DNA from 4 places in the Bacillus sp. MT94 genome. Region 4 is predicted to be linked to each of the others. Evidence: riboswitches for the same ligand, from Rfam matches in the RefSeq annotation. Region 4 holds a riboswitch; each other region holds the start of a gene.
What was found. Region 4 has a riboswitch for S-adenosylmethionine ahead of metI (cystathionine gamma-synthase/O-acetylhomoserine thiolyase). Riboswitches for the same ligand answer to the same signal wherever they lie in the genome.

Region 1 (2,204 bases), on a different contig from region 4:
CTGTATACAAGCATAGAGGTTCTCACCTTTATGCTTGTATATTCTTATCCAGCAAATTGCACAGCAGTATTTGCATGTAAAAAAGCAGTATCAAAAACGGGAACAGTGAGATCATTTTGGGAGATGAGTAAAGGTATTTCAGTGCAGCCTAATAATATACCTTCAGCACCATTTTGAATTAATGATTTTGTAATTTGTAATAACTCTTCTTTAGATGTTTCTGAAATGATCCCTCTACTTAATTCATCTAATATGACATGGTGGATAAAAGTTCTTTCCTCGTCATTGGGGATAATTGTCTCAATGTTATATTTCGCTAATCGTGATTTATAGAAATCTTGCTCCATCGTTTGTTTTGTTCCTAATAGTCCGATACGTTTTATATTCTGTTCTACCATTTCTTTAGCACTTACATCACCAATGTGAAGAAGCGGGATAGATATTGCTTGTTCTACTTCCTCGGCAAATAGATGTACGGTATTTGAACACATTAATAAACATTCAGCCCCAGATTTTTCAACTTTCTTTGCAACTGTAACTAGTTCATTTTTCACTTCTTCATATTGATGGTTTTGTAATAAAGTAGTTACTTCACCAAAATCCATACTATATAAAACTAACTTTGCATTTTGATCGTATTGAGAGAGTGTAAGTGTATTAATATGTTTATAGTATAATGATGTAGATTCCCAACTTAATCCTCCAATCAAACCAATAACTTTCATAATGCATTCCTCCCAAAACGATTTTGAATTTATTATTTCATAATTCCGATAAGAATACAATGATTTAAATGATCTATTTAACAAAAAATAAAAATAGTAAGAAAAGTGTTGAAATTTACATTCTTTAGTGCCATAATACGAATTACAAATTAATACTTATCCAGAGAGGTGGAGGGAACGGCCCTAAGAAACCTCAGCAACCCCTATGTAATTTTATAGGAAGGTGCTAATTCCGCAGAGGACACGTTGTGTTTTTTGAAAGATAAGAGGATTCTTGAACGTGAAAGAAAATGACCTCTTATATAAGAGGTCATTTTTTGTTGTATAGAAAGGGAGTGTAGATGCATAATTCATTTTTAAATTAAATATAGAGTAATAAAAGTTGACTAATATGAGAGGGGAATTGTAATGAACAAATTATCAACAAAGTTAGTAGTAGCAATCGGTATTGGAGCAGCATTATACGGGATATTAGGACTTTGGGGATTTTCTATTGCACCGAATACATTTATTAAACCAGCATTAGCTATATTAACTGTTTTTGGAGCATTATTTGGTCCAGTGGCAGGACTGTTAATCGGACTTATCGGTCATACCGTAACAGATACGATTGCTGGATGGGGGATTTGGTGGGGCTGGGTTACTAGTTCAGGGATTATTGGTTTTTCGATGGGTCTTATTCAAAAAAGAGTTGGTTTTAGTGTGAAAAACGGGTCGTTTAACAAGGGGCATATTTCTTATTTAGCAATTACTGGGCTAGTTGGTATTGTCATTGCTATTATATTTGCTGGGGCATTCGATATTATTGTGATGGGAGAACCATTTGACAAAATTGTTATCCAAGTATTAGGAGCAACAATTTCCGATGTTATCGTTTTCTTAGTAGTTGGATTGCCACTTACAATTGGCTTGGCAAAATCTAATAAGAAACATACACATTTAAAAATTGAAAAGTAGGGATGTTAACATGAAACCAATTATTTCGTTTGAACAATTCACCTTTCAATATGGGCATGCTGCGCAGCCTACTTTAAGTGATATTACCTTTCATATATACCCTGGGGAAAAAGTACTAATTGCTGGACGAAGTGGTTCAGGAAAGTCGACATTAGCTCATTGTATAAATGGGCTAATCCCATTTTCTTACGAAGGGACTAGTACAGGTAACGTTTTAATTGCCGGTAAAGACCCGAGGGAAGGAAGTATTTTTGAACAAAGTAAGCAGGTAGGAACAATTTTGCAAGATCAAGATGCTCAATTTATTGGTCTGACAGTAGAAGAAGATGTAGCTTTTTATTTAGAAAATGAATGTGTAAAGCAAGATGACATGAAAAAGATTGTTTCGGACTCATTAAGAAAGGTGAAGATGCATACGTTTCATAAACAAAGTCCACATGAATTATCAGGAGGTCAAAAGCAAACAGTTTCTCTAGCGGGTTTATTAACAACAAATGCGGATATATTATTGTTCGATGAACC
Region 2 (2,204 bases), 200 kb from region 4:
CTTTCCAGCTTACAGATCTCGGAACAGTAACAATTGTACTCACGCTTTTACGCCCCCTGAAACTGTCTGTTGAAATAATGTTCGAAACAGTTGAATATCAGCACTTTTAGATTCATATTTTATTAGTTCTTTACCTAAGGATAGCGCTTGTTTCTTAGCTTGAATTCTTGTTTCTTTATTTTCTATTTCATCTAAATCTGCTACATGAGCTAAACCAATTGTTCTACGAATCAGTTCACATCCGGCAAATCCAACTGCATCAGTAAAGATATTTTGCAAAATAATTGGTAACCATTGTTTTTCTTTCGTATATGCTTCTACACCTTCTCCAATCCATAACTTTGTAAAAGTTTCTACAAAATAACTCCACGTCTTTTCTATATGGAAAAATAGTACACTTCTTTTCTCTTCTTCTCTAGATAAAGCATTTAATAATAGATTTGCAATAAATTGACCTATGTCAAATCCAAATGGGCCATATGTCGCAAATTCTGGATCAATCACTTTCGTTTCAGAAGGTGACGAAAAAATACTACCAGTATGTAAATCACCATGAATAAGAGTTTCTTTTCTTGTTAAGAACTTATATTTATATTGTGCTACTTTTAGTTTTAAAGTTTTATCACTCCAAAGTTCATCAACCACGAGCTGTAAATCTGGCTCATAATCATTTGTATCATAATGTCCAAACGGATCTGTAAACACTAAATCCTCTGTAATTTTACAAAGGTCCGGATTTACAAAGGTACCTTCTAGTACCCTCTTCTCTTCTGACTGTAAACCAAAATCTGAAGTGTAAAATAAAACATGTGCTAGAAAACGGCCGATATGCTGGGATAAAAGCGGATATTCTTCTCCGTCTATTAATCCTTTTCTTGTAATTGTTAGTCTTGATAAGTCTTCTATTACCGTTATCGCTAACTCTTCATCATGACTGTACACTACTGGAACATAATCCGGTACATACTGCGCAAAAATTTGTAATGCCTTGCTTTCAATCGTTGCTCTTTTTATAGACAATGGCCAGCTTTCACCAACTACTTTCGCATAAGGCAGTGCTTGTTTTATTATAATCGATTTCTCTCCATCATCTAATTTGAACACGTAATTTAAGTTTCCGTCTCCAATTTCATGACAAACGACATTTGCCTTCGCTTCAAAGTAGCCATGATCTTTCGCATATTGTACAGCTGTTATTTCTGTTAATGAATAATATCCCATCGTCTTCTCCCCCTTTTTAAATTCAGAGGTTTTTCTAACATAGAAAAACCTCTTTCCACTAAGAAAGAGGTTTGAAGTTTATCTTCTCCCCTCTTATCTGCCAGAAAGTTTTACTTTCTGCTGGAATTAGCACCGTGCCTTTTGGCGTAATAAACGCCCCATTTCACAATGGTATTACGGTCGGTTGCTGGGCTTCATCGGGCCAAATCCCTCCACCTGCTCTTGATAAGAGTTGTATAATTTTTTGAATTTTTAACTTTATGTTGAAGACTATACCAAGAATAAAAATCACTTGTCAACATTTTATTTGTATAATTCTGGACGGCGATCCGCAAAAACTGGAATTCCTTTACGTACTTCTTTAATTTTCTCGAATTCAAGCTCTCCAAATAAAATTGATTCCTCTTCATTCGCCTCTACTACAACTTCACCCCAAGGGTCCACAATTAAAGAATGACCCGCAAATACATTATTTGGATCCTTTCCTGCTCTATTACATGCAACAACATAACACTGATTTTCAACTGCTCTTGCTTGCAATAGCAAACGCCAATGTGCTAAACGAACTAATGGCCATTCAGCTACAACAAATAATACTTTTGCCCCTTTAGCAGTATGGACACGCATCCACTCTGGAAAACGAATATCATAACAAATTGTTCCAGCGCATTCAACATCATCCAGCTTAAATTCGCCCGTACCATTACCGGCTATTAAATATTTATGTTCATCCATAAGCTGAAATAAATGTACTTTACTATATTCGTTGACTAGCTGTCCTTCATTATTTACAACATACATCGTATTTGTAACGCCTTGCTCTGTTTGCTTTGCTATAGAACCACCAACAATATGTACATCATATTGCTTCGCCCATTCTATTAACTTTTCTTTCGTTTCCACTCCATCCCTATCTGCAATTTCAGAAAGTCTCGTTAAATCATATCCTGTTGTCCATAGTTCTGGTAAGACGATAACATCTG
Region 3 (2,204 bases), on a different contig from region 4:
GCTGAAAAAGGACAAGCTTATTTAAAAGAGATTTCTGAAAAGGGTCAAGCTGCTTAATTATAATATGAACAAGCTCTCACATAATATGTGGGAGCTTTTCTGTATATAGAAGAGGAGTATACATAATGAAACGTAAATATGGTGACGGTTCTTCGTGGAAAAGACTAATAGAAAAGAGTTATAGGCTTAAGCAAGTGGAAGAGGGAATGCTCGGAATACTGGATATAAAAAAGGTGAGAGAGCCTAGTTGTAAAGAATATGATGGTAAAGAAATTTGTATTGCAAGTGATGGGTATACGTGGGTTCAATATTTCATTAATGGAAAGAACTTTGCGATTACAGTTATGTTAGATGATAGGCACAATTTAGTGCAATATTATATTGATGTGACGAAAGAATATGAAATAGACGATCGTGGTTTACCGTATTTTGATGATTTATATTTAGATGTAGTATTATTACCTAGCGGTAAGGTGTATGTATTAGATGAAGAGGAGCTAGAGGATGCTTATAAAAGTGGCGATGTCACGAAGGAAGAGTATGAGTTAGCTTGGTACACTACGAAATGGATATTAGCAGCAATAAAAAATAGTGAATTTTATTGGATTTCAATATTGGAAGAAGAAATCGAAAAGTTAAAATGATTATTGTATTCAAATTTTTGTATAATTACCAAAAAAATCTATACAAAAAATAATTGACTTTTGTTTTGTAAGCGAGTAAAGTTAGGGAAGAAATTATTATTAAAAAATAAATATGAAACCTTCTTATAAAGAGAGGCGGAGGGACTGGCCCTACGATGCCTCGGCAGCGGACTCGATTTCAGAGTGCTGTGCCAAATCCAGCAAGCATGTGCTTGAAAGATGAGAAGAGCGTTTCTTATAGATGTATAAGACCTCTTCTCACCGGAAGAGGTCTTTTGTTATTCATTAGAAAAAGGTTGAAACTAGGGAGAGATGGTACTTTGAAAGAAACGAGAGGAAATGGTTTAGCTTTATTACCACTTGGGATATTTTTGGCGCTATTTATTGGTTCTGGAATTATTACAGGTGATTTCTATAAATTGCCGATACTTGTAGCGATTTCAATTGCTGTAGGAGTCGCTTTAGTGATGAATCGTAAAGAAAGTTTTAATGTGAAAGTAGAGCGGTTCGCTAAAGGTGCAGGAAATCCGGATATTATGATTATGGTATTAATTTTTGTGCTTGCAGGTGCATTTTCTGAAACTGCTAAAGGAATGGGCGGAGTAGACTCAACTGTTAATTTAGCGTTAACTATTTTACCGCCAGGATTTATCGTAGCTGGAATCTTTGTTATTGGTGCATTTATTTCATTAGCAATGGGAACTTCAATGGGAACAATTGCAGCATTAGCGCCGATTGCTGTAGGTATTAGTGGTCAAACTGATATCTCAATTGCGCTTGCAATGGCTACTGTTGTTGGGGGAGCGATGTTTGGTGATAATTTATCATTTATTTCAGATACAACAATCGCAGCTGTTCGTTCACAAGGAACAGAAATGAAAGATAAGTTTAAAACGAATTTTTTAATTGTGTTACCAGCGGCTATTATTACAATTGTACTATTAGTAATAGTTACTTCAGGAAGTGACACGCAAATTAAAGCACATAGCTTTGATTGGATAAAGATTTTACCGTACGCAGGAGTACTTATTACAGCGCTACTTGGCTGGAATGTACTTATTGTATTAACTGGTGGAACTGTATTATCTGGTGTTATCGGTCTTATAGATGGAAGTTACACGTTAGAAAGTTTCTTTAAAAGTGTAACGACTGGAATGGGCGGTATGATGGAGTTAGTATTACTTGCTATATTAATTGGCGGTATGGTTGAATTAATCCAATATAATGGTGGTATTCAATATTTAATGAATGTATTAACACGTAATATTCGTTCGAAAAAAGGTGCAGAATTTGGTATTGCTGGTTTAGTAAGTATGACTAATATGTGTACAGCGAATAATACGATTTCGATTATTTTTACAGGCCCGCTTGCAAAAAATATTGCAGATCAATATGAAATAGACCCTCGTAAATCAGCGAGTGTATTAGATCTTTTCTCATGTTGTGTACAAGGATTAATTCCGTACGGTGCCCAAATGTTAACGGCAGCAGGATTTGCAGCGTTATCTCCGGTTGAATTGTTGCCATATGCATTTTATCCAATCTTAGTTGGAGTATGTG
Region 4 (2,204 bases):
GTCTCATGCGAAGCGCTAACGTTTTCATACCGCGAATTAGTAACCATGAGTCAAATGGGCTTAAAACTGCACCTGATGCATTATGATAATGAGCGATTTCTTCACAAAGTTCCTTTCCTTTTGCAACGACAAGTCCGCTTAGTACATCGTTATGTCCCCCTAAATATTTCGTTGCGCTGTGAAGTACAATGTCAGCACCTTCTGTTAATGGTTGCTGTATATAAGGTGTGTAGAATGTGTTGTCTACAATAAGAAGTAGTCCGTGCCTTTTCGCTACAGTTGCGACAGCAGCAATATCAGTAACTTGCATTAATGGATTAGTTGGAGTTTCTATGAAAATAGCCTTCGTTTCAGTTGTGATAGCTTGCTCAATTTGTTTAATAGACTGTGTATTTACGTATCTACATCGAACATTCCACTTTTTTTCATGTTCAGAAAATAATCGATACGTTCCACCGTATAAATCTTCAGATACAATAAGTTCGTCTCCAGAGCGGAATAGAGAAAGGACGAGGAGAACAGCCGCCATCCCTGAACTACAGGCATAACCTTGTTCGCCATATTCTAAGTCTGCGATTGCCTGTTCTAAAAGACCTCGAGTTGGATTGCCAGTTCGTGAATAGTCAAAGCCAGTAGATTTACCAATTCCTTCATGACGATAAGCGGTTGAGAAATAAACTGGTGGATTAACCGTTCCAGTTGTAGTTTCACTGCGATTGCCGATTTGTGCTAGTTTTGTTTCGATTGTTGACATGTGAAAATTCCTCCTTTTTAAATTGAAACATTAAGTGAATATAAAATAAAAAAAGCCTTCTAAGAAGAAGGCTTTCGGTTTGAATAGAGTCTTCTTCTCATCTGTCAAATCTTTCACAATTTGCTGGAATTAGCACCTTATTAACAAAATGTTAATGGTTGCTGAGGCGTCACAGGGCCAGTCCCTCTACCTCTCTAGATAAGAATGTTCGTATGAAATTTTTATTATGTTTTTAACTTTACAACAAAAGATAATTGAATTGCAACTTTATTTTGAAAAATTTTTATTTTTCCGCAAGTGTCATTGACTTTTACTTTTGTGCATGCTAAATTTATTAAAAAATTAACAAACATTGTTAAAAGGGGAACGCATTTCCTTTTAGCTACATAAATAAAATAATAAAGACAACTCTTATTGAGAGCGGTGGAGGGAAAGGCCCTGTGAAACCCGGCAACCTTCAAACGAAATGTTTGAAACGGTGCTAATACCTGCAAAACGAATGTTTTGCATAATAAGAGGAGGAACGATTATGTCCCCCTCTTCAAAGTGAAGAGGGGGTTTTTATATTGATAGAAATGAGGGAGATTCGTGAAATTACTAGATTTATTATCAAAAGGAATTGTAATAGGTGATGGTGCGGTTGGGACGTTATTGCATTCACATGGCTTGCAAAGTAGCTTTGAAGAATTGAATGTATCTGATCCAGACTTAATTATATCGATTCATAAACAATATGTAGCTGCTGGAGCAGATGTAATTCAAACGAATACGTATGGAGCAAATGAGGCGAAATTACGTATGTACGGCTTAGAAAATCAAGTTACAGAAATTAATAGAGCGGCAGTAAAACTGGCGAAAGCATCTGTGACAGATAAAAATGCAATTTTAGGAACAATTGGTGGTATGAAACATATCGGAGCCGTTACAACGACTGATATGGAAAGGGAGTTTATGCTACTTGAACAGGCAGGGGCTTTACTAGAAGAACAGGTTGATGGATTACTATTAGAAACTTTTTACGATGAATTTGAATTACTTCATGCTGTTAAAGTATTGCGTAAGCAAACGAACATTCCAATTGTTGCTCAATTAGCGTTACATGAAGCAGGTACGACTCAAAATGGAAATGATGTCAATGAAATATTAAAGCAACTTATAGATTACGGTGCAAATGTTGTTGGATTAAATTGTCAACTAGGGCCGCTTCATATGACGGAGGCTTTCAAAATGATATCGATTCCGCAAAATGGCTATTTATCAGCATACCCAAATGCAGGTCTCCCGAATTATGTGGAGGGACGTTACGTATATGAGGGAAGCCCAGCTTATTTTGAGGCGATGACGCCGAGATTTATTGAGCAAGGTATTCGGTTATTAGGTGGTTGTTGTGGTACGACTCCAGAACATATTCAAAGTATGAAGCACGCTGTTGCGAATGTTACACCTGTAA

Region 1: linked by a shared signal. The riboswitch ahead of AC1Q51_RS04745 (ECF-type riboflavin transporter substrate-binding protein) and the one ahead of metI (cystathionine gamma-synthase/O-acetylhomoserine thiolyase) in region 4 are both predicted to bind S-adenosylmethionine.
Region 2: linked by a shared signal. The riboswitch ahead of mtnK (S-methyl-5-thioribose kinase) and the one ahead of metI (cystathionine gamma-synthase/O-acetylhomoserine thiolyase) in region 4 are both predicted to bind S-adenosylmethionine.
Region 3: linked by a shared signal. The riboswitch ahead of AC1Q51_RS11785 (Na+/H+ antiporter NhaC family protein) and the one ahead of metI (cystathionine gamma-synthase/O-acetylhomoserine thiolyase) in region 4 are both predicted to bind S-adenosylmethionine.

What each region holds. Positions count from the first base shown of each region.
Region 1 covers NZ_JBXAEZ010000001.1:981,499-983,702, forward strand. The annotation lists gene AC1Q51_RS04740 (aspartate/glutamate racemase family protein) at 45-725, opposite strand; SAM riboswitch class I at 879-994, shown strand; gene AC1Q51_RS04745 (ECF-type riboflavin transporter substrate-binding protein) at 1,134-1,682, shown strand; gene AC1Q51_RS04750 (ABC transporter ATP-binding protein) at 1,693-2,204, shown strand, end outside.
Region 2 covers NZ_JBXAEZ010000002.1:351,621-353,824, forward strand. The annotation lists gene mtnA (S-methyl-5-thioribose-1-phosphate isomerase) at 1-43, opposite strand, end outside; gene mtnK (S-methyl-5-thioribose kinase) at 40-1,221, opposite strand; SAM riboswitch class I at 1,312-1,453, opposite strand; gene AC1Q51_RS07435 (carbon-nitrogen family hydrolase) at 1,525-2,204, opposite strand, start outside.
Region 3 covers NZ_JBXAEZ010000003.1:21,801-24,004, reverse strand. The annotation lists gene gltP (glutamate/aspartate:proton symporter GltP) at 1-57, shown strand, start outside; gene AC1Q51_RS11790 (ribonuclease FAU-1 family protein) at 126-644, shown strand; SAM riboswitch class I at 765-870, shown strand; gene AC1Q51_RS11785 (Na+/H+ antiporter NhaC family protein) at 965-2,204, shown strand, end outside.
Region 4 covers NZ_JBXAEZ010000002.1:546,801-549,004, reverse strand. The annotation lists gene metI (cystathionine gamma-synthase/O-acetylhomoserine thiolyase) at 1-754, opposite strand, end outside; SAM riboswitch class I at 849-959, opposite strand; SAM riboswitch class I at 1,163-1,272, shown strand; gene AC1Q51_RS08560 (bifunctional homocysteine S-methyltransferase/methylenetetrahydrofolate reductase) at 1,343-2,204, shown strand, end outside.